2 linked regions of the Celeribacter indicus genome follow. The protein of the gene in region 1 interacts with the protein of each later gene in a pairwise test. Links are inferred from orthologs where the notes say so. Each region holds a gene or a part of one and is shown on either strand. Other genes may lie near its edges. The genes, in order: P73_RS03730 and P73_RS11835.

Region 1 (3,190 bases):
ACGAACGCCCGCACGATAGTCCCCCTGCCCGAGCCGAGGCAAGTGCGGAACACCGGCCCTGCGTCACGACGGCGGCACGAAAAAAAGCCGCCGATAAACCGTCCGGGAGGAGAGGAGACGGTCTATCGAGCGGCTTTGAAGGCGCCCGAGACATCGGAACGCTGTCTTCTATCGCGGCAGTGCCTTGCGATGTCTCCACTATGCGGCGAACATGCTGCGGGTGCAAAATCTCTCCGGCCGTCGTGGCTGCGGGATCCGTTGCAATCGGTTACTTTGCTCAACATTTGACCGAATTTAAAGCATAAGCGCAAGAATTAGGCGATTGTGAGGCGAACCGGGCAGGAAGACGCCTCAGATCTGCGGCTCCCGGTCGGGGGCGAGATGACAGGCACACCAGTCGGCAAGCCGCGCCGCATCCGGCGCGACCGGCTCCGCGAATGCGCCCGCGAACCCGAGAAATCCCTCGAGGTTCTGCGCGTTCAGACCCACGAGCACGGGAATCCCGCGCATCAGCGCCTCCCCGATCACGCCGCGGAAGCCGCGACCCGCGATCTCCTGCTTGCCGAACTTGTTGACGATCAGCAGCTCCGGTGCGGCCTCCAGCGCGGTTTCGGCCGCCGCCACCGCATATTCGAGCCCCGCGGGATCAAGCCGGCAGCCGCGCGCGAGCGGGCCGAGGCTCTGGGAGATGGTGACGGTCGCGCCGGAGGGCAGAAGCCGCAGGTCCATCGCGCAGCGGGCCTGTCCCGGCACATCGCGGTTGATCTGAACCGCCCCGGCAAGCCGGCGCCCCTGCGCTAGGAGCCGCTCGGCCAGCCCGGCCAGAAGCTCGTCCGTGCTGCCCGCTTCGGTGCCGATGACATAGCCCAACATGTCCTGCCCCTTGATCTGTCCCTCCACGGGCATACAGAATGGCGGGCAACGGGAAAAGGACAAAGCGAGCGGGCAGATGGAACAGGTGGCGGGCGTCGTGCTGGCGGGCGGACAGGGCCGGCGGCTCGGCGGGATCGACAAGAGCCTCGTGACGCTCGGGGGCGTGCCCCTCGTCGCGCGGGTGCTGGCGCGGCTCGCCCCGCAATGCGCCCGGCTCGCGATCAGCGCGAATGGCGACCCCGCGCGCTACGCCGCCTTTGGCTGTCCGGTCCTCCCCGACGCCGATGGCGAGTTGCAGGGGCCGCTCGCCGGCGTGCTCGCCGGCCTCGACTGGGCCCGTCGGGAGGGGTTTGCCGCACTCGTCACCGCCGCCACGGACACGCCGTTCCTCCCCGAAGATCTGGTCGCCCGCCTCTGCGCGGGGGCGTCCCGGAGCGGACTTGCCGTGGCCGCGGAGGAAGAGGCCGGAGGCGTGCTGCGCTGGCACCCGACCTTCGCGCTCTGGCCGGTCGCGCTGCGCGGGGATCTGCGCGCGGCGCTGCGACAGGACGAACGGCGGATGCGGCGGTTCGCCGAAGGACAGGGCGCGGTGCCGGTGGTCTTCGCCTCCGGTCCGGTGCCGCCCTTTTTCAACATCAACACGCCGGAGGATCTGGCGGAGGCCGAGCGCCTGCTCGCGCAACTCTAGCCGCGGCGGATAAGATAGCGCCGGACCCCCTCCGCCGTCTCTTCCACGCCGAGGAAGTCATGCCCCGCCTCCGCACAGAAATGCGGTACGTCGATCACCGCGGCGGGGTCGGAGGCCACAAGGCACAGCACCGCCCCCCGCTCCATCGGGAGAAGCGCCTTGCGCGCCTTCAGCACCGGCAGCGGGCAGATCAGCCCGACCGCGTCGAGCTCGGCATCCCAGGAAGGGGTCTCGTCCGTCATGTGCCGAGGCTTAGGCCGTCCCGCGCGCCCTGTCCAGCACGCTTATTGCGCGGCCTCGGCGGACAGATAGGTCTCGTCGAGCCGTGCGCGCAGATAGTCGGCGGCGCGGACGGGCGCGTAGTTCGGCGGTCCCATCCGCGGCAGCGGGGCAATCAGGCTGTCCGGGTTCGGATCGAGGTAGAAGGCGGCAAGCCGGCGCGGGGTCTCGGGCGTCAGGATCCGGTGCGCGGCCGCACGATACTGGTCGTTCGACCAGCGCATGAGGCAATCCCCCACGAGCACCGCGAGCGTGCCGGGGATCTCCGGCAGGTCGACCCACTCCCCGCGCGGCGTCAGGACCTGAAGCCCGGACGCACCATCCGTGAGCACGACGGTGAGCGAGCCGTAATCCGTCTGCGCCGGCCCCTGCCGCGCCTCGGGCGAAAGCTCGGCGGGCGGCGTGCCGTGGTAGTGCGACAGGCGCAGCGTCGCCATCGGCTCGGAGAAATGCGGCTGGAAAAACCCCGCGGGAAGCTCGAGATCCCGCTCCACCGCCTTCAGCAGGAACCGCCCAAGGCCCAGCATCTCCTTGTAGTAGTCTCGCATCGCGTCGCGGAACGTGTCGATCTCGGGCCAGAGGTTCGGCGCGCGGAACGGCTCCCCCGCCAGCACCCGCGGATCCTCCGGCGTGAGGTCGAGCCCCATGCTGAAACTTTCCTTGCGCAGGTGGGCCCGCGTGATCTCCACCCCGACCCCCGCCCAACCGCGATTTGCCTTCGAGCGGCGGATGTCGAGCTGCGACTTCTCCGCCTCGGGCAGGGCGAAGAAGGCGTCGGACGCCTCCCGCACCTCTGCGAGCAACCCGCGCGGTATGCCGTGATCGGACAGGAGAAAGATGCCATTGGTGCGGCAGGCGGCGCCAAGACTTGCCGTGAAGGCGTCCGGATCCTTGCCGGTGACGAAAAGCTGCCAATTGAGTACCGGTATCATATCACTCTCTCAAAATTGTGCCTGCGCCCTCCTCCCCAGGCGACCAGCAGGCAGGATCGCGCGGATGCCGTTCAGGATAGGACCCTGCCCGGTTCCTGCGCATGACAACCCAGAGGCGAGCGCCCCGCTTCGGCCTGTTTGATCATTCGGGATGCGGAATTTCCGGGCCGGGATCAAAAAAGGGGCGCGCCGGAGACGTGACGGCCCCGTCCGCGCCCTCCGGTCCCGTGGGGGCGCCTGTGATCGTCATGGGCTAGACGGGCGGCTAGACGGACGCGCGGTCCTCCCCGGTGCCGTAGCGGGCGAGGAACAGGTGCACGGCACTCGAGACGACCCTGTCCAGCTCTGCGGGATCCGGCGCCTCGCGGATCTTGCCGAACAGGCGCGGTCGCCAGAGGCCCGCAGTGGCGAGTTCGAC
Region 2 (3,310 bases), 1.6 Mb from region 1 along the record:
TTTCCACGTCACCGCCGAGCCGGTCTCGACCTGCGTCCACATCACCTTCGCCCGGTCGCCGCGGCAATCCGCACGCTTGGTGACGAAGTTGTAGATCCCGCCCTTGCCGGTCTCGTCGCCGGGGAACCAGTTCTGGACCGTCGAGTATTTCACCTCGGCGTCCTCCTCCACGACGATCTCCACCACCGCGGCGTGAAGCTGCGCCGTGTCGCGCTGCGGCGCGGTGCAGCCCTCGAGATAGGACACGTAGGAGCCCTTGTCCGCGATGATCAGCGTGCGCTCGAACTGGCCGGTGTTTTCCGCGTTGATGCGGAAATAGGTCGACAGCTCCATCGGGCAGCGCACGCCCGGCGGCACGTAGACGAAGGACCCGTCGGAGAAGACCGCCGAGTTCAGCGTGGAATAATAGTTGTCGGACACCGGCACGACCGAGCCGAGATATTTCTTCACGAGCTCGGGATGTTCACGGATCGCCTCCGAGATCGAGCAGAAGATGACGCCCGCCTTCTGGAGCTCCTTCTGGAAGGTCGTCCCGACCGAGACGCTGTCGAACACCGCGTCCACCGCGACCTTGCGCTCCGGCGCGGCGGCGTCGGTCAGCCCGGAGACGAGATCCTTCGCCGCCTCCCCGGCCCCCTCGACGCCCGCAAGGATCATCTGTTCCTTCAGCGGGATCCCGAGCTTGTTGTAGGTCTCGAGCAGCTTCGGATCGACCTCGTCGAGCGACTTCGGCCGGGTTCCCATGCTCTTCGGCCGGGCATAGTAATACTGGTCCTGGAAGTCGATCTCCGGATAGTCGATCATCGCCCAGTCCGGTTCCTCGAGCGTCAGCCAGCGCCGGTAGGCCTGGATCCGCCACTCGGTCATCCACTCCGGCTCCTCGTTCTTCTGCGAGATGAGCCGGACGATCTCCTCGGACAGCCCCTTGGGGGCATATTCCATCTCGATTTCCGTCTCCCAGCCGTATTTGTACTTTCCGGCCAGCGATTTGACGGCCGCAACCGTCTCTTCCTCGACGCCTTCCTTGACCTGAACGTCATCCATCATCGGATCACTCCTTCGTGCGTGTCTTGCGGCCTCTGTCGGGCCTCTTGTCTCTTTTCCGATCGCCGCTCACCGCGCGACCGCTACACTCGCCGAACGCTCCTTCCAGCGTCCGAAGGCGGCCGACCAGGTTCTGGCAAACCGCTCTAGATCTTCCTTCCTCGTCTCCGGCCCGATCGAGACGCGCAGCGCGCTCGCCGCCTCCGTCTCTGAAAAGCCCATGGAGGTCAATACCTTCGATGCCCTTACCTTGCCGGACGAACAGGCCGAGCCGGCGCTCACGGCAAACCCCGCGAGATCCATCTGCATCACCTGCGTCTCCCCCTTCCAGCCGGGGGTGATCAGGCTCACGGTATTGGGCAGGCGCTGCCCGCCCTTCCCTATAAAGATGGGGTCTCCGACCGCTTCGGCCAACAGGGTCTCGAGATAATCTCGCTTTTCCGCGACCTCGTCCCAGACACCCTCGGCCAGCATCTTCGCCGCCCGCTCCGCCGCCGCGCCGAATCCCGCGATGCCCGCGAGGTTCTCGGTGCCCGAACGCCGGCCCATCTCCTGACCGCCGCCGCGAATGCGCGCGGTCACGTCCAGTCCCTGTTTCAGGACCAGCGCGCCCACACCCTTCGGTCCGCCCAGCTTGTGCGCGGAGACGAGCGCCATGTCGCAGCCCATCCAGTTGAAGGCGAGCGGAATTTTCCCGAAGCCCTGCGTCGCGTCGCAGACCGCAAGCCCCTCGGGCAGGCTCTGGATCACGCCGGTTTCCGAATTCGCGACCTGGAGCGCGCTGCGCGCCGGGTCCGCGACCGTCACCCGCCCGTCCCGCGCCACCGGCAGGCTCGCCTCGCACCAGCTCGCGACCGCGTCATGCTCGATCCCGGCGCAGGACAGCCCCCGCCCCGCCAGCGCCAGCGCCGCCGCTTCCGTCGCGCCGGAGGTGAAGACGATATCCGCCCCCTGCGCGCCGAAGGCCTCCGCCACCTGCGCCCGCGCCCGCTCCAGAATCCCCTTGGCCGCGCGCCCCTCGGCATGGACGGAGGACGGGTTGCCCGTGACATCCATCGCCGCGATCGTCGCCGCGCGGGCGGCGTCCGCCAGAGGCGCGGTGGCGTTCCAGTCGAGATAGACCCTCATGCCGCCGCCCTCCGTCCGAGCGCCTCGGCCCGCGCCAGCAGGCGCTCGCGCTGTGCCGCGGACTTGCCGCGCAGGTTGCCGATCGCGTGCACCCGCGTCCTCATCCCGGTGAATTCGAGAATGGTCTTGCGGATGCGGGTCAGGCCGGAATTGCGGTAGACGAGCCGGTAATAGAACCCCGGCGTATCCATCGTCGTGACGATTTCCGCGCTGCGCCCCTTCAGAAGCTTGTCCCAGAACGGGTCCTTTTCGTGGTAGCGGAATGCCTTGCCCGGCAGGAAGACCCGCTCGAAGAACCCCTGCAACAGCGCGGGATGCCCGCCCCACCAGGTCGGATAGAAAAAGGCGACGTGATCCGCCCGGAGCAGTTCGTCGAAGGCGCGTTCGAGATCGGGTTCGAGCGGCTGGACGACGGCATACCCCTCGTGCAGGATCGGGTCGAAGGCGAGATCGCGCAGCGCGATCTCCCGCAGCTCTCCCCCCGCCGCACGCACCCCCTGCGCATAGCGCGCGGCGAGCGCGGTCGAGAACCGCCCCGTGCCGGGATGCGCATCGAGGATCAGGATCCGCCGGGTCATCGCCTCAGTCCTCGTCGACCACGGCAAAGAGGTTCGGCACGGCCGGGCATGGGCGCAGCTCGTTGCGCACCACGTCCGACAGCCGCGTCTGGTGCAGGAAGACATAGACATGCGCCGACAGCCCTTCCCAGAGGCGGTTGGTCATCGACTGCGCGCGCGAGCCGGAGATCCCCCCCGACGCCCCTGCGCCCGTGTGCATGGCGGAGACGGTTTCATCCACCGCACCGAGGATGTCGGACACCCGGATCTCGCTTGCGGGCTTGGCGAGCTTGTAGCCGCCGCCCGGTCCGCGCACCGAGGTCACCAGATCGGCGCGGCGCAGTTTCACGAAAAGCTGTTCGAGATAGGGCAGAGAGATGTCCTGCCGCTTGGAAATATCGGCCAGCGACAGCAGCCCGCCTTCCGGCTGAAGCGCCAGATCCGCCAGCGCCACCATCGCATAACGCCCCTTGGTCGAGAGTTTCATGCCCGTTTCCTTTCTTCGCCACCGGCTCACGCCATCCGCATCCGTCCGCACCCGTCGCGCCTGACAGGACCGATACACGCTCCCGCCGCCGCAG

The links.
Region 2: the proteins of P73_RS03730 (region 1) and P73_RS11835 interact in binary tests that used the Escherichia coli proteins (3 or more experiments, as listed by UniProt). The link is inferred for Celeribacter indicus from one-to-one orthologs.

The regions. Positions count from the first base shown.
Region 1 is NZ_CP004393.1:730,744-733,933, reverse strand. Bases 181-3,059 are described here. They hold P73_RS03730 (sulfurtransferase TusA family protein), read right to left. Parts: upstream 1,804-3,059; coding sequence 1,558-1,803; downstream 181-1,557. Other genes in these bases: P73_RS03720 (TetR/AcrR family transcriptional regulator C-terminal domain-containing protein), read right to left, coding at 3,038-3,059; P73_RS03725 (isopenicillin N synthase family dioxygenase), read right to left, coding at 1,846-2,772; mobA (molybdenum cofactor guanylyltransferase MobA), read left to right, coding at 950-1,561; P73_RS03740 (DUF2478 domain-containing protein), read right to left, coding at 352-873. Also shown: more of P73_RS03720, read right to left, coding at 3,060-3,190. UniProt on the Escherichia coli protein: Sulfur carrier protein involved in sulfur trafficking in the cell. Part of a sulfur-relay system required for 2-thiolation during synthesis of 2-thiouridine of the modified wobble base 5-methylaminomethyl-2-thiouridine (mnm(5)s(2)U) in tRNA.
Region 2 is NZ_CP004393.1:2,349,183-2,352,492, reverse strand. The notes cover bases 144-3,142. They hold P73_RS11835 (cysteine desulfurase family protein), read right to left. Parts: upstream 2,173-3,142; coding sequence 1,114-2,172; downstream 144-1,113. Other genes in these bases: iscR (Fe-S cluster assembly transcriptional regulator IscR), read right to left, coding at 2,755-3,142; P73_RS11830 (NAD(P)H-dependent oxidoreductase), read right to left, coding at 2,169-2,750; sufB (Fe-S cluster assembly protein SufB), read right to left, coding at 144-1,047. Outside these bases: more of sufB, read right to left, coding at 1-143; more of iscR, read right to left, coding at 3,143-3,216. UniProt on the Escherichia coli protein: Master enzyme that delivers sulfur to a number of partners involved in Fe-S cluster assembly, tRNA modification or cofactor biosynthesis. Catalyzes the removal of elemental sulfur from cysteine to produce alanine.